DNA from 3 places in the Enterobacter sp. HK169 genome. Region 2 is predicted to be linked to each of the others. Evidence: predicted binding sites of a transcription regulator. Region 2 holds the regulator's gene; each other region holds the start of a gene.
The links. Region 2 encodes Fur, which represses iron uptake genes when iron is present. Its sites were predicted from a motif close to ATAATAATGAGAACNACTATCAA; they were not measured.
Positions count from the first base shown of each region.

Region 1: EnteroDNA1_RS07750 (Nramp family divalent metal transporter) is a predicted target of Fur. The motif match lies at 3,484-3,506, and genes of this name have one in related genera.
Region 3: bfd (bacterioferritin-associated ferredoxin) is a predicted target of Fur. The motif match lies at 2,346-2,368, and genes of this name have one in related genera.

Region 1 is NZ_CP017087.1:1,633,490-1,638,829, reverse strand. Features, by position in the region: gene EnteroDNA1_RS07760 (sensor domain-containing phosphodiesterase) at 1-1,965, shown strand, start outside; gene EnteroDNA1_RS07755 (NupC/NupG family nucleoside CNT transporter) at 2,010-3,197, opposite strand; gene EnteroDNA1_RS07750 (Nramp family divalent metal transporter) at 3,546-4,784, shown strand; gene EnteroDNA1_RS07745 (DUF2502 domain-containing protein) at 4,817-5,170, opposite strand; gene mgrA (L-glyceraldehyde 3-phosphate reductase) at 5,298-5,340, opposite strand, start outside.
Region 2 is NZ_CP017087.1:4,239,408-4,244,747, reverse strand. Features, by position in the region: gene pgm (phosphoglucomutase (alpha-D-glucose-1,6-bisphosphate-dependent)) at 1-85, opposite strand, end outside; gene seqA (replication initiation negative regulator SeqA) at 110-658, opposite strand; gene ybfF (esterase) at 842-1,615, shown strand; gene ybfE (LexA regulated protein) at 1,744-2,031, shown strand; gene fldA (flavodoxin FldA) at 2,187-2,717, shown strand; gene fur (ferric iron uptake transcriptional regulator) at 3,008-3,454, shown strand; gene chiQ (ChiQ/YbfN family lipoprotein) at 3,596-3,922, opposite strand; gene chiP (chitoporin ChiP) at 3,970-5,340, opposite strand, start outside.
Region 3 is NZ_CP017087.1:2,528,125-2,533,464, reverse strand. Features, by position in the region: gene fusA (elongation factor G) at 1-968, shown strand, start outside; gene tuf (elongation factor Tu) at 1,038-2,222, shown strand; gene bfd (bacterioferritin-associated ferredoxin) at 2,403-2,597, shown strand; gene bfr (bacterioferritin) at 2,670-3,146, shown strand; gene EnteroDNA1_RS12070 (prepilin peptidase) at 3,130-3,603, opposite strand; gene rpsJ (30S ribosomal protein S10) at 3,984-4,295, shown strand; gene rplC (50S ribosomal protein L3) at 4,328-4,957, shown strand; gene rplD (50S ribosomal protein L4) at 4,968-5,340, shown strand, end outside.

The DNA of each region.
Region 1 (5,340 bases), 1.9 Mb from region 2:
GTAAATTTAGCACCGCTACAATATTCAGTATTACTGTTCTGTCAGACCTTTGCGTTGTTCGCGGCGTGCGGCCTTCTGCGCATCATGCTGGGTAAGCGTTGGCGCTACTCCATCCCTAACAAGCACATCGGATTGCGGATATTCTGGCTCGGTTTTATGGTGCCAATAGGGATTAAGCTGTCGATGTATTTGGCGGGCTATTTGTTTGATTTTCCGGTGACAATTTCGACCTTTTTCGGCGAAGGGACGGTAATTTATAACGTTGTGGATATACAAAGCCTGATATGCGCGGCATTGATTTTTACCATGATGTTCTATTACCCGTTAAGAATGATAATTAATCCCCGTTATGCAATAAGTTTCTGGCGACGAAGCGTGAAGCCCGTGTTTTTTCACAAGAATTCATTATATATTTTTGCCTGGCTGGTGCTATTAAGTTTCATTCTCGTCATTTTATGTGGTCCTTTTGAATCTCCCGTCATTGCGGGCTATTTGATGCCGCTGATTTTTATTCTTTTTACCTTAGCGATAAGCCGACTGACCTATGCGTTGATTTCTCTGCTGTGGGCTGTATCTGCGCTCCTGCTGTTGACCTACAACTACAATTTCCTTAACGGGGTGGAATCGGGCCATTCGCTCTCTTTTATTCTGTCCGTGCTTATCTCATTCGCGATCTGTCTGCTTTACATGTCGCGCATTTACCAGCGCAGCGAGTGGCTTAAGCGGGGCTGGCAGGGGAGGGCGCTCACCGATCCGCTGACCGGATTGCCCAATATTCGTGCGCTGGAGGATTATCTTGAGATTCACCCGGATGCAAAAGTGAGTATTCTGCGTATGGATAACCTGGAATTTTTGAGCCGCCATTATGGGATCCTGATGCGGGTCCATTGCAAACGTACGATCGCCACGTCGCTGCAGCCTCTCCTGCAAAAAGATGAGACGCTCTTCCAGCTTCCCGGAAGCGAGCTTGTGCTGGTATTACTGGGCCCGGGAACCGCTGAGCGCCTCCAGCATATGGTTGATCGACTGAACAGCCGTAAGATTTTTTGGAACAACACCGGGCTGGATATTGAATTCGGTGCGTCCTGGGGAATGGTCGAAAACGGCGAAAAACTGCACCACACGCTGGGGCAGCTGAGCTGGCTGGCCGAGCAATCCTGCGGAGCAGCAAACAACGTGCTTGCGCTCACGAATAGCCTCGAGGCGGCATCAGGGCAAACGACAGAGCGAGTCCTGATGCTGGCGCGGATTAAGCATGCCCTGGAGGCGGGCCAGTTCCATTTATACGCGCAACCGATCCAGAAGGCGGACGGGAGCGGCTACTACGAAATTCTGGCGCGTATGGAGAGCGAGGGCGAGATCTTCACTCCTGACCGCTTTATTCCGTTGATTGCCCAGTTCAACCTTAGCCACCGGTTTGATATGTGCGTCATGGAGAAATTACTGCTGTGGCTGCGCGATCACCCTTCAACGCAGGCTGGCGCTCGTTTCTCCGTTAATCTGATGCCGCTTACGCTGATGCAAAAAGAGGTGGCGTCCGAGATTTGTGCGCTCTTTGAACGCTACGGCGTTGCGCCTCAGTCCGTCGTGATTGAGATTACCGAAGAGCAGGCCTTCTCAAATTCAGGCAGCAGCATCCACAATATTCAGCAACTGCGGGATTACGGTTTCCGGATTGCTATAGATGATTTTGGTACCGGCTACGCCAACTACGAGCGCCTCAGACGCCTGCAGGCAGACATCATTAAAATTGACGGCTGCTTTATTAAAGACATTTGTACCGATGATATGGATGCGATGATCGTGCAGTCGATGTGTAATCTGGCGAAGACGAAATCGCTGTGCGTCGTAGCGGAATACGTCGAAACACCGGCGCAGCGCGAGATGCTGCTTCGCTTCGGCGTGGATTACCTGCAGGGCTACCTGATAGGCAAACCCAAACCGCTGGAAGAATTGCGGGCATAAAAAAACCGGGAGCCAGGCTCCCGGTTTTTGTTTAACGCTAAACGTTAGAGTACCAGTGCCGCGATAGAAGCAGACAGGACGCTCACCAGCGTAGAGCCGTAAACCAGCTTCAGGCCAAAGCGAGAAACCACGTTGCCCTGTTCTTCGTTCAGACCTTTAATCGCGCCCGCGATAATCCCGATGGACGAGAAGTTCGCGAAGGAGACCAGGAACACGGACAGAATGCCTTCCGCGCGCGGAGAAAGCGTGCTGGCAATTTTCTGCAGATCCATCATCGCAACGAATTCGTTAGAAACCAGTTTGGTTGCCATGATGCTGCCCACCTGCAGCGCTTCGTGAGCCGGAACACCCATCACCCAGGCAACCGGGTAGAAGATGTAGCCCAGAATACCCTGGAAGGAGATACCCAGCACCGCGGCGAACAGGGCGTTCAGCGCAGAAATCAGCGCAATGAAGCCGATCAGCATGGCGGCAACGATAATCGCCACTTTGAAGCCCGCCAGAATGTACTCACCCAGCATTTCGAAGAAGCTCTGGCCTTCGTGCAGGTTTGACATCTGAATGTTCTCTTCGCTTGCGTCAACGCGGTACGGGTTGATCAGCGACAGAACGATAAAGGTGCTGAACATGTTCAGAACCAGCGCCGCAACAACATACTTTGGCTCCAGCATGGTCATATACGCGCCCACGATAGACATGGACACGGTAGACATTGCGGTTGCCGCCATGGTGTACATGCGGTTGCGGGACATTTTGCCGAGAATATCTTTATACGCGATGAAGTTCTCAGACTGACCGAGGATCAGGGAACTGACGGCGTTGAAGGATTCCAGCTTGCCCATGCCGTTCACTTTGGATAACAGGAAACCAATTCCACGAATAACGAACGGCAGAACGCGGATGTGCTGCAGGATACCGATCAGCGCGGAGATGAAGACGATAGGGCAGAGAACCTTCAGGAAGAAGAACGCCAGACCTTCGTCGTTCATTTTACCGAAGACAAAGTTGGTCCCTTCATTGGCGAATCCGAGCAGTTTTTCGAACATTTCGGAGAAGCCTTTCACGAAGCCGAGGCCTACGTTGGAGTTCAGGAAGAACCACGCAAGTAAAACTTCAATGACCAGCAGCTGGACAACATAACGGATACGAATTTTTTTGCGGTCTGTGCTGACCAGCAATGCAAGTGCAGTAACGACAACAAGTGCCAGGACAAAATGAAGGACGCGGTCCATATTTGCTCCAAATATGAGGCAGGTTTAATTTTCGTGCACATTCTATGTAACAAGCGAAAAGAAAACGAGATCGAGGACACACTATAGTTACATCCTGTGACGAGTCTCAAAAATAGTGATCCACAATACATTTTTGTTATGTTAGGTAAATGAGTGAAAAGTTAAGTTTGTGTGCTAGTCTTCACAAAAGCGCGCGCGATTTTAGTTTCTGTTAGATCGCCCCACTTACCCGCCCGTCTATCGTTCAAAGCTATCAGAGAAATCACTGTAAACAGCATAAATGATCTTGATAATCATTCTCATTTTGATAGCATTAAACATAGCAAAGGCTATATTTCAGAGGCAGTAATGACAAACAGTCGCGTAGAGGGTAGCAGTGGCAGAGCCGCGCGCAAGTTGCGGTTCGCATTAATGGGACCTGCGTTCATCGCTGCCATTGGCTATATCGATCCAGGTAACTTTGCGACCAATATTCAGGCCGGGGCCAGCTTCGGCTATAAGCTGCTGTGGGTGGTCGTCTGGGCTAACCTGATGGCGATGCTGATTCAGATGCTCTCAGCAAAGCTGGGGATTGCCACGGGTAAAAACCTGGCGGAGCAAATTCGCGACCATTATCCGCGTCCGGCCGTCTGGCTCTATTGGGTCCAGGCGGAAATCATCGCCATGGCCACTGACCTCGCTGAATTTATCGGCGCAGCGATCGGCTTTAAGCTGATTCTGGGCGTGTCGCTGTTGCAGGGGGCGGTACTGACCGGGATTGCCACTTTCCTGATCCTGATGCTGCAGCGTCGGGGTCAAAAGCCGCTGGAGAAGGTTATCGGCGGTCTGCTGCTGTTTGTCGCGGCGGCCTATATCGTCGAGCTGATTTTCTCACAGCCGAATCTGGTGCAGCTCGGCAAAGGTATGGCAATCCCAAGCCTGCCAACCTCGGAAGCGGTGTTCCTGGCCGCCGGGGTATTGGGGGCGACCATCATGCCGCATGTGATTTACCTGCACTCCTCGCTGACCCAGCATCTCCACGGTGGAACGCGCAAAGAGCGTTACTCCGCCACCAAATGGGACGTGGCGATTGCCATGACCATCGCGGGGTTTGTCAATCTGGCGATGATGGCTACCGCAGCCGCCGCTTTCCACTTTAACGGCCACACCGGTATTGCCGATCTCGACCAGGCCTATCTCACGCTGGAGCCCTTACTGAGCCATGCTGCCGCCACGATATTTGGTCTCAGCCTGGTGGCTGCCGGTCTCTCTTCTACGGTAGTGGGCACGCTGGCAGGCCAGGTGGTGATGCAGGGGTTTGTCCGCTTCCATATTCCGCTGTGGGTTCGTCGCTCCGTCACCATGCTCCCGTCATTTATCGTGATTCTGATGGGGCTTGATCCTACGAGAATTCTGGTCATGAGCCAGGTGCTGCTGAGCTTTGGTATCGCGCTGGCGCTGGTGCCGCTGCTGATCTTTACCAGCAACAAAACCCTGATGGGCGAACTGGTTAACTCAACGCTGGTGAAACGGACCGGGTGGGCAATCGTGGTGGTGGTAGTGGCACTGAACCTGTGGCTGCTTATTGGCACCGCATTGGGGCTCTAAAAGAAAAAGGAGCCGGGAGGCTCCTTTTTGTATTAATGGTGACCGTGGCCATGACCGTGGCCGCGTCCTTTCCCGCCGCGATCCCAGCCGCCGCGACGGTCGTCACGATCGTTCCAGCCTTCACGGTAGCCGCGCTCATACGCGTTGTCTTTATACCAGCCGCGGTGTCTGCCGTTATCATGTTTCCACCAGCGGTCTCCGCGCCACTCATAGTGACGGTTCCAGTAGTCACGGTCGCGCCAGTAGCCACCGTCCCAGTATCTGCCGTAATCGTCACGATCGCCAATTTGTAATTTTACTGATGGCAACAGGGTGATTTCGCCCGCATTGGCGATCAGCGGGGCTGAAGCCAATAATACCGCTGCAAGAATCAGTGACCTGAACATACTCTTTCTCCTTCACGATCGGGGCCCTTGTGGGGCCTGTTAACGCAATATTACGAGTTGGTAAAGCCTCGTTTCATCGCCTCAACTCCGAATTCCTGAATGGGAGCACTTTTTGCTAAAAGTGATTCTATTTTGAGCTGTTCAGGATCGTGTCAATACGGACAAGTTCT
Region 2 (5,340 bases):
GCACGTAATACTGCGCGGTCAGCTGAGCGACGTTAATCAAATCGCTTTGTTGTGCAGGTTGGCCTGCACGGCTGTGATTTGCCATTACCGGGTCCTTCTGATGCAAGGGTTAAATTGTACCGCAAACCTTTTCAATCAATTCCGCCGGGAACTGCATGGACTGCATGATGTGTTCAATCATGCTGCACTTGCGGCCCGTATTGGTATTGGTGATCACCCAGTACGGGGTGCCAGGAACATGTTTGGGTTTGGTTTGATTGCCATTTTGCAGCAGCGTCTGCTCGTCGCCCGCGAAGTAGACGCGAGTACGGCCGTGAAGCGACTCGGTCGCTTCAGCAAACGCTTTGTTATCCAGTGAGTAAAGTGTAGACAGCACCAGCATAAAGCGGTTAACCGCCTTTTTCTGCTCCGCGTATTCATCGGAGAGCAGCAGCTCGCGCATCGCGCGCACTTTATCTTTTGCCGGCGTCACGGCAGGTTTTGCTTGTGCAACAACGCTCGGCTGAGACACGACATCTTTGGTGACTGGGGTAGCAGGCTGTGAAGCGGCGGAAATTTTAAGCATGCGCCGTAAAATGTCGGACGCGCTCTCCCCGATATGCCGCGTCTGGCTGGCAATATACTGATAGAGTTCGTCATCAACTTCGATTGTTTTCATCTTAATCCAGTGCGATATCTTATCTGAATACAAGTCATTGGGATTATAAGGTCAAATCCCAACAGCGGATAGCGTCAAACCAGGTTGGCCGCAAAAGTCAGATTAAACTGGAACCTTGCAGCCGGGCGGCAGAATGGTCAACATGATACCCTAACCTGACATACGTAAAAAAAGAACTTTGCCATGAAATTGAATACCCGAGCGCAAACTGCACAATCGCCGAACAATAATTCTCCCATCGTACTGGTTCACGGGCTTTTTGGCAGTCTGGATAACCTGGGCGTGCTGGCGCGCGATCTGGTTACCGACCACGATATTTTACAGGTCGATATGCGCAATCATGGTCTTTCCGGGCGTTCCGACGAGATGACCTACGCGGCGATGGCGCAGGATCTGCTGGATACGCTGGATGCCCACGACCTGCAAAAGGTGACCCTCATCGGGCATTCAATGGGTGGCAAAGCGGTGATGGCCCTGACGGCACTGGCCCCGGACCGTATTAGCGGCCTGGTGGTGATTGACGTCGCGCCCGTGGATTATGACGTCCGCCGTCACGACGAGATTTTTGCCGCCATTAATGCGGTCACAAAAGCGGGTGTCGCGACGCGCCAACAGGCGGCTGCCGTCATGCGTGAGCATCTTGATGAAGAAGGCGTCGTGCAGTTCCTGCTGAAGTCGTTTGTTGACGGCCAATGGCGTTTTAACGTGCCGGTACTCTGGGAGCAGTACAATAACATCGTGGGCTGGGAAACCGTCCCGGCCTGGCCACACCCTACCCTCTTTATTCGCGGTGGAAACTCGCCTTACGTTACCGACGCGTACCGCGACACGCTGCTGACCCAATTCCCGCAGGCTCGCGCCCACGTGATTGCCGGTGCCGGGCACTGGGTGCATGCGGAAAAACCGGATGCTGTACTGCGCGCCATTCGCCGCTATCTCACTGATACTGCAAATTGATTAAAAAGAAAGCGACTGGAAGGCTGCGGGCTTCCAGTCGTTGGCGTGCCGTTTTTGGTGATGTATGATGGCGCGCTTATCGCCCGGGCATTAGCAGGGCGGCGTGTTTCCCCCGAAGTCTCAGAATCATGGCCAAAGAACAAACGGACCGTACGACACTAGATCTGTTCGCGAATGAGCGTCGCCCGGGACGACCCAAGACGAATCCGCTTTCGCGCGATGAACAGCTGCGTATCAATAAACGCAACCAGCTTAAACGCGATAAAAATCGTGGGCTTAAGCGTGTCGAACTGAAGCTTAACGCCGACGCCGTCGACGCGCTGAACGAGCTGGCTGACGCCCGAAATATCAGCCGCAGCGAGCTCATTGAAGAGATGTTGCTCGTCCAGCTTGAGACGTTACGCAGCCAGGCATAAGTCTGAAAATCCCCTTTCTCACCCTTTTCATGTAGCACAGAGTGCAGTCCTGCGCGATAGCTGTTTCCGCAGGGTTGCCAGTTCTGCTATTATTGCCCTTATCCGTGGCCGAATTGCGCCACCATACTATTAAGTTTCAAGAGGTTATTTTACTCATGGCAATCATCGGCATTTTCTTTGGCAGTGATACCGGCAATACCGAAAATATCGCAAAAAACATTCAAAAACAGCTCGGTAAAGACGTTGCTGATGTGCATGACATCGCCAAGAGCAGCAAAGAAGATCTGGAAGGCTATGACATTCTGCTGCTGGGTATCCCAACCTGGTACTACGGTGAAGCCCAGTGCGACTGGGATGATTTCTTCCCGACGCTGGAAGAAGTGGACTTCAACGGTAAGCTGGTCGCCCTGTTTGGCTGTGGCGATCAGGAAGACTACGCCGAATACTTCTGTGACGCGCTGGGCACCATCCGCGATATCATTGAGCCGAACGGCGCGGTTATCGTAGGCCACTGGCCGACCGCCGGTTACCACTTCGAAGCGTCTAAAGGCCTGGCCGATGACGATCATTTCGTAGGCCTGGCCATCGACGAAGACCGTCAGCCAGAACTGACCGCAGAGCGCGTTGAGAAGTGGGTGAAGCAGATCCGTGAAGAACTGCACCTGGATGATATTCTGAACGCCTGATTTTATCGCGGCGCAACTGCGGTTGCGCCCATGCTCCAGGTCAAACCGATTAAATTAATCGCTACAATCTTTTAACTTTTTCGCCCAGACCTGTACAATGTCTCCCTGATAAAACGTGGTTTTCCATTGAGCAAGTTTGTTGGTGATACCACGTTTTTATAAGCATATTTTGCCTGAGACTTGCAGTTTTCATTTAGCCATGGCAGTTCTATAATGAGACGCATTATCCCGGGTGCATTTTCTGTCACTTCCTACAGAAGTGAATCGTTTAGCAACAGGACAGATTCCGCATGACTGACAACAATACCGCATTAAAGAAGGCTGGCCTGAAAGTTACGCTTCCTCGGTTAAAAATCCTTGAAGTGCTTCAGGGTCCAGACAATCACCATGTCAGTGCGGAAGACCTTTATAAACGTCTTATCGACATGGGTGAAGAGATTGGGCTGGCTACCGTCTATCGCGTGCTGAACCAGTTTGATGACGCGGGCATTGTTACCCGTCATAATTTCGAAGGCGGTAAATCTGTTTTCGAACTGACCCAGCAGCAGCACCACGATCACCTGATCTGCCTCGATTGCGGCAAGGTCATTGAATTCAGCGATGATTCCATCGAAGCGCGCCAGCGTGAAATCGCGGCGCGTCATGGCATCCGCCTGACGAACCACAGCCTGTACCTTTACGGTCACTGCGCTGAAGGCGATTGCCGCGAAGACGATCACGCGCACGACGCGAAATAATAAGATTCATACTCTGAGCCAGCCGCAAGGTTGGCTTTTTTTTTGCCTGGAAAAAGCCCGGTGGCGCTGCGCTTACCGGACCTACGGGCTATGACACCTTTGTAGGCCCGGTAAGCGCAGCGCCACCGGGCGTAAAGCAACTTATTTATTGTTGTTGCGTATCTCGTTCCAGATCTTATCGCAACGCTTCTCCACTTCCTGATCGTTACCGGTTTTACGCGCCTGAATGCAGGCCTGATAATCCATCACGCGGACGTTTTCCTGCGTCGCGAACTGCTCATGCGCTTTCTCTTTCTTCAGCACGTTCAGCACGCTCTGACAGGCCTGAATTTTCTCCGGCGATCCTTCCGCAGTATTTATGCAGGCGCTATACGCTTCCTTCAGACGGGAGTCCTCTTTCGGCGCCTGATTCTGAGCACACGCCGCCAGCCCTGAAGCCAGCAACGCGACGATTACGATTTTTTTCATCATGTGCATTCTCCATACCGGCGGGACTCAGCCCGCCGGTGCGTTTATCAGAAGATGGTGAATGGGGCAATAACCATGAATTTCACGTCACGCTCATCCTGGAAGATGTTGCCGTAACCGCCCGCATAGCTCGGGATATCGGAGTGGTTGTCATACTGGGTGAAGTGCAGTTTGAACATCGTGCCTTTCGCACGGCCATCCTGCAGGGTATAGATAGCATCGAGGCTGTAGGAAGACTCTTTCAGGCGATAGTTGGGATCGTAGTATGCGTCCGGCGTGGCCATATCGGCAGGTTTTGCGTCCCAGGCGTAAGCGTAAGAAGCGCCCACCGCCCAGCCAGGCAGGTTCCAGTTTTTCAGGTCATACATTGCGCCGAAGAAGACCGCTTTCTCGCCGTCGGCGTTGAAGTCTGAGCGGTTATCCCACCAGATATCAAGACGACCGTTGGAGGAGGCGTAGGTCGGGGTCATACGCTGCAGGAAGTAGCCCTGCTGCCCTTCCGCCTTCACCCATGTGCCTTCCAGACGCAAATCAACCTGACCGACCTTGTAGCCGAAGGTTAACGCCTGTAGCCACGCGGTGCCGTCATAAATGTCGTTGACGCCACCGTTGCTGACTTTGTCGCGCGTACCGTAGAACTGGTAGCTGGTGCTCAGCGGGCTACCCGCGACATCGAATTTATAGCTGGCCTTAGCAAAGTACTGATCGACATAGCCCTGTGCCTGACCAAATGCCGCTTCCAGCACCAGATCGTTTTTGAAGTCGTACTTCGCGCCCAGCGAGTGCAGGTAATCGACTTTGGTTTTTTTATCGTTCTGGTAGAACTTGTCCATTTCGATGTGCCACGGTGCTTTGTACTCGTTGGTCCACATATAGGAGAAGCTCAACGCACCCGCATCACCGTAGTCAAAGTTCGCCCCGGCTTCGGCACCCTGATAGGTACCCGGCATAAAGCTCCAGTGCGGTGCTAACAGAGTCTGGCCAGTTGGCTGAATATAACCACCGCGCGCCCAGACCGGACCGTATTTAAATTTTGCAGCGGCTTTGTAAAGGCTAATGCCGCTCTTATCCCCGGACCAGTCTTCTTTATAGGCTTTGTTGCTGGAGGAGAAGGCAATTTCGTTCGGGTGGGCGCTGTCGCCGTTTTCCGCCATTTCAATCGCGGTAAACGCAGCAATATCCAGACCGAACATATCCGCGGCATAGCCTGACTGGAAGTCCAGGTTGGCGTTCCAGGTGGAGTGAGAAAGGTTGGTTTTGTATTTGTCTTCGGTGACGTCTTTACGGTCACGTTCACGCTGCCAGTAATAAATACCGCCCGTGAGGGTAGAATCATCGATGAAGCCCGCCGCTTTCGCCTCTGGTGTCACCACCAGACCCGACATTGCTGTCACACCGGCAATAGCCAGCGCCAGCGC
Region 3 (5,340 bases), 1.7 Mb from region 2:
CTGCAGCTATCGGTCTGAAAGACGTGACCACTGGTGACACCCTGTGTGACCCGGATCACCCGATCATTCTGGAGCGTATGGAATTCCCTGAGCCGGTAATCTCCATCGCAGTTGAACCAAAAACCAAAGCTGACCAGGAAAAAATGGGTCTGGCTCTGGGCCGTCTGGCGAAAGAAGACCCATCATTCCGCGTATGGACTGATGAAGAATCTAACCAGACCATCATCGCTGGTATGGGTGAACTGCACCTGGACATCATCGTTGACCGTATGAAGCGTGAATTCAACGTTGAAGCGAACGTGGGTAAACCTCAGGTTGCTTACCGCGAAGCGATTCGCGCGAAAGTTACCGATGTTGAAGGTAAACACGCTAAGCAGTCTGGTGGTCGCGGTCAGTACGGTCACGTTGTGATCGACATGTACCCACTGGAGCCGGGCTCTAACCCGAAAGGTTACGAGTTCATCAACGACATCAAAGGTGGTGTAATTCCTGGCGAATACATCCCAGCCGTTGATAAAGGCATCCAGGAACAGCTGAAAGCGGGCCCTCTGGCTGGCTATCCGGTTGTTGACATGGGTGTTCGTCTGCACTTCGGTTCTTACCACGACGTTGACTCCTCTGAACTGGCGTTTAAACTGGCTGCGTCTATTGCCTTTAAAGAAGGCTTTAAGAAAGCAAAACCAGTTCTGCTTGAGCCAATCATGAAGGTTGAAGTAGAAACTCCTGAAGAGAACACCGGTGACGTTATCGGTGACTTGAGCCGTCGTCGCGGTATGCTGCGTGGTCAGGAATCCGAAGTAACTGGCGTTAAGATCCACGCTGAAGTTCCGCTGTCTGAAATGTTCGGATATGCAACTCAGCTGCGTTCTCTGACCAAAGGTCGTGCATCATACACCATGGAATTCCTGAAGTATGATGATGCGCCTAACAACGTTGCTCAGGCCGTTATTGAAGCCCGTGGTAAGTAATCCACAGGATTAAAACCTAAGTCCCGTGCTCTCTCCACAGGGGAGAGCACTATAGTAAGGAATATAGCCGTGTCTAAAGAAAAATTTGAACGTACAAAACCGCACGTCAACGTTGGTACTATCGGCCACGTTGACCATGGTAAAACTACCCTGACTGCTGCAATCACTACCGTTCTGGCTAAAACCTACGGTGGTTCTGCTCGTGCATTCGACCAGATCGATAACGCACCAGAAGAAAAAGCTCGTGGTATCACCATCAACACTTCCCACGTTGAATATGACACCCCGACTCGCCACTACGCACACGTAGACTGCCCAGGCCACGCCGACTATGTTAAAAACATGATCACCGGTGCTGCGCAGATGGACGGCGCGATCCTGGTTGTTGCTGCGACTGACGGCCCAATGCCTCAGACTCGTGAGCACATCCTGCTGGGTCGTCAGGTAGGCGTTCCTTTCATCATCGTGTTCCTGAACAAATGCGACATGGTTGATGACGAAGAGCTGCTGGAACTGGTAGAGATGGAAGTTCGTGAACTGCTGTCTCAGTACGATTTCCCGGGCGACGATACTCCAATCGTTCGTGGTTCTGCTCTGAAAGCGCTGGAAGGCGAAGCTGAGTGGGAAGCGAAAATCATCGAACTGGCTGGCTTCCTGGATTCTTACATCCCAGAACCAGAGCGTGCGATTGACAAGCCATTCCTGCTGCCAATCGAAGACGTATTCTCCATCTCCGGTCGTGGTACCGTTGTTACCGGTCGTGTAGAGCGCGGTATCATCAAAGTTGGTGAAGAAGTTGAAATCGTTGGTATCAAAGAGACTGCGAAGTCTACCTGTACTGGCGTTGAAATGTTCCGCAAACTGCTGGACGAAGGCCGTGCTGGTGAGAACGTTGGTGTTCTGCTGCGTGGTATCAAACGTGAAGAAATCGAACGTGGTCAGGTTCTGGCGAAGCCAGGCTCAATCAAGCCACACACCAAGTTCGAATCTGAAGTGTACATCCTGTCTAAAGACGAAGGCGGCCGTCATACTCCGTTCTTCAAAGGCTACCGTCCACAGTTCTACTTCCGTACAACTGACGTGACCGGTACCATCGAACTGCCAGAAGGCGTTGAGATGGTAATGCCAGGCGACAACATCAAGATGGTTGTGACTCTGATCCACCCAATCGCGATGGACGACGGTCTGCGTTTCGCAATCCGTGAAGGCGGCCGTACCGTTGGCGCGGGCGTTGTTGCTAAAGTTCTGGGCTAATTAATTATCCCCGAATAAAAAAAAGGACGCTTCGGCGTCCTTTTTTGTTTTCTGCCGCTCAGTTACTGTCACAAAATTTCGCATTTTTTGCCTGCTCCCGCCCCGTATTGTGGCGTTTGTGCTATTGTAATCATAACCATTCTCACTTACACTTTGCGCATAATTTGAACGGGAGTCTCTATGTACGTTTGTTTATGTAATGGTGTAAGCGACAAGAAAATACGTCAGGCCGTTCGCCAGTTTCAGCCTCAGTCATTTCAGCAACTACGCAAATTTGTTCCGGTGGGAAATCAATGCGGTAAATGTGTACGTGCTGCGCGAGAGATCATGCAGGACGAATTGATGCAGATCCCGGAATACAAAGAGATCGCGTAAGCGCCCATCTTTTTTTTGACATCCCTGTAGCCCGATCTACGCTTCAATGAGTGGAAGCGGAGGGACTATATAATGAAAGGTGATGTTAAAATCATAAGTTATCTCAATAAATTATTGGGAAATGAGCTTGTCGCAATTAACCAGTACTTTCTTCACGCGAGAATGTTCAAAAACTGGGGGCTTAAACGTCTGAACGACGTTGAGTACCATGAATCGATCGATGAAATGAAGCACGCTGATAAATATATCGAGCGTATTTTATTCCTTGAAGGCATTCCAAACCTGCAGGATCTTGGAAAGCTGGGCATCGGAGAAGATGTCGAAGAGATGCTGCGTTCCGACCTCAGGCTGGAACTTGAAGGCGCCAAAGATCTCCGTGAAGCCATTGCCTATGCCGACAGCGTACATGACTACGTTAGTCGCGATATGATGATCCAGATCCTGGCCGATGAAGAAGGTCATATTGATTGGCTGGAAACGGAGCTGGATCTGATTGCTAAAATCGGTCTGCAGAACTACCTTCAGTCGCAGATTAAAGTGGAAGAGTAACCACCGTCTTCCAGCCTACGCATAAACCCGCTGCTGCCAGAAATGGCCCAAAAGGCAGTGGGTTTTTTAATGCTCCCTTATCGCCGGTGAGTAACGAAAACACAAGAATGCTAAGTAGCGCCATAAGCGCAGCGAGTAACGCCAGCGTAGGCAGCATGCACCAGCCATGCCACGCACCAAGCGCCGCCAGGTATTTTACATCGCCGTATCCCATCCCTTCACGCCGGCAGATAAACCGATATCCCCAGTAAATAACGGCAAAGCCGACATATCCAGCCATCGCTCCCACCACTGCACTTGGCAGAAAATCAGGTTGGACGCAGAGCTGAAAGAGCAGGCCCGCCCAGAGCAGCGGGCAGAGAAACTTATCCGGAAGCAGTCCGTAGCGAATATCTGCACGGACGAGAAAGGCAGTCAGCGAAAAATAGACCAGCAAAAAGGGGAGGGTGGTTAACATGGAAAAGGCCTCAAAGGGGTTTGAGCGCATCCTCGCTATAATCGGCCTGGGCGGCAATCTATAAAAACGACACTTGCGTAGGGGCTCGAGACAAAGCCTTGAGAAGGGATACATTGCGTAAAAAGTTGCGCGCCCTTACGCATACTGCGCCTCTGGCGCTTAATTTCTAAACGGCACTTGCGTCTTGTCCAGATTTACGTATAATGCGCGGGCTTGTCGTAATTGACGGCGGGTTCAATCAGAACCAGAGTAGCTCATTTTGTTACTCAACAATGCTCCCAATTGGGGAGCTACGTAAGAACGGTTACACTCTCCCATCAATCGTAATGGGTTTGAGGAGTAATCATTTTCGTTTATAAAATAATTGGAGCTCTGGTCTCATGCAGAACCAAAGAATCCGTATCCGCCTTAAAGCGTTTGATCATCGTCTGATCGATCAATCAACCGCGGAAATCGTCGAGACTGCTAAGCGCACTGGTGCGCAAGTCCGTGGTCCGATCCCGCTGCCGACCCGCAAAGAGCGCTTCACCGTTCTGATCTCTCCGCACGTCAACAAAGACGCGCGCGATCAGTACGAAATCCGCACTCACAAGCGTCTGGTTGACATCGTTGAGCCAACTGAGAAAACCGTTGATGCTCTGATGCGTCTGGATCTGGCTGCCGGTGTAGACGTGCAGATCAGCCTGGGTTAATCAGGTCATCGAGCGATTGAGAGGTTGATACAATGATTGGTTTAGTCGGTAAAAAAGTGGGCATGACCCGCATCTTCACTGAAGATGGCGTTTCAATCCCAGTAACCGTAATCGAAGTTGAAGCAAACCGCGTTACCCAGGTTAAAGATCTGGCTAACGATGGCTACCGCGCTGTTCAGGTGACCACTGGTGCTAAAAAAGCTAACCGTGTAACCAAACCAGAAGCGGGTCACTTCGCTAAAGCTGGCGTAGAAGCTGGCCGTGGTCTGTGGGAATTCCGTCTTGCTGAAGGCGAAGAGTTCACCGTAGGTCAGGACATTAGCGTTGAGCTGTTTGCTGACGTTAAAAAAGTTGACGTAACCGGTACCTCTAAAGGTAAAGGTTTTGCTGGTACCGTTAAGCGCTGGAACTTCCGTACCCAGGACGCTACCCACGGTAACTCCTTGTCTCACCGCGTTCCGGGTTCTATCGGTCAGAACCAGACTCCGGGCAAAGTGTTCAAAGGCAAGAAAATGGCAGGTCAGCTGGGTAACGAACGTGTGACCGTTCAGAGCCTGGACGTAGTACGTGTTGACGCTGAGCGCAACCTGCTGCTGGTTAAAGGTGCAGTTCCGGGTGCAACCGGTAGCGACCTGATCGTTAAACCAGCTGTGAAGGCGTAAGGGGATAGCAATGGAATTAGTATTGAAAGACGCGCAGAGCGCGCTGACTGTTTCCGAAACTACCTTCGGTCGTGATTTCAACGAAGCGCTGGTTCACCAGGTTGTTGTTGCTTATGCAGCTGGTGCTCGTCAGGGTACTCGTGCTCAGAAGACTCGTGCTGAAGTAACTGGTTCTGGCAAAAAGCCATGGCGCCAGAAAGGTACCGGCCGTGCGCGTTCAGGTTCTATCAAGAGCCCGATCTGGCGTTCAGGTGGCGTGACCTTCGCTGCGCGTCCACAGGACCACAGTCAAAAAGTTAACAAAAAGATGTACCGCGGCGCGCTGAAAAGCATCCTGTCCGAACTGGTACGTCAGGATCGTCTGATCGTTGTCGAGAAGTTCT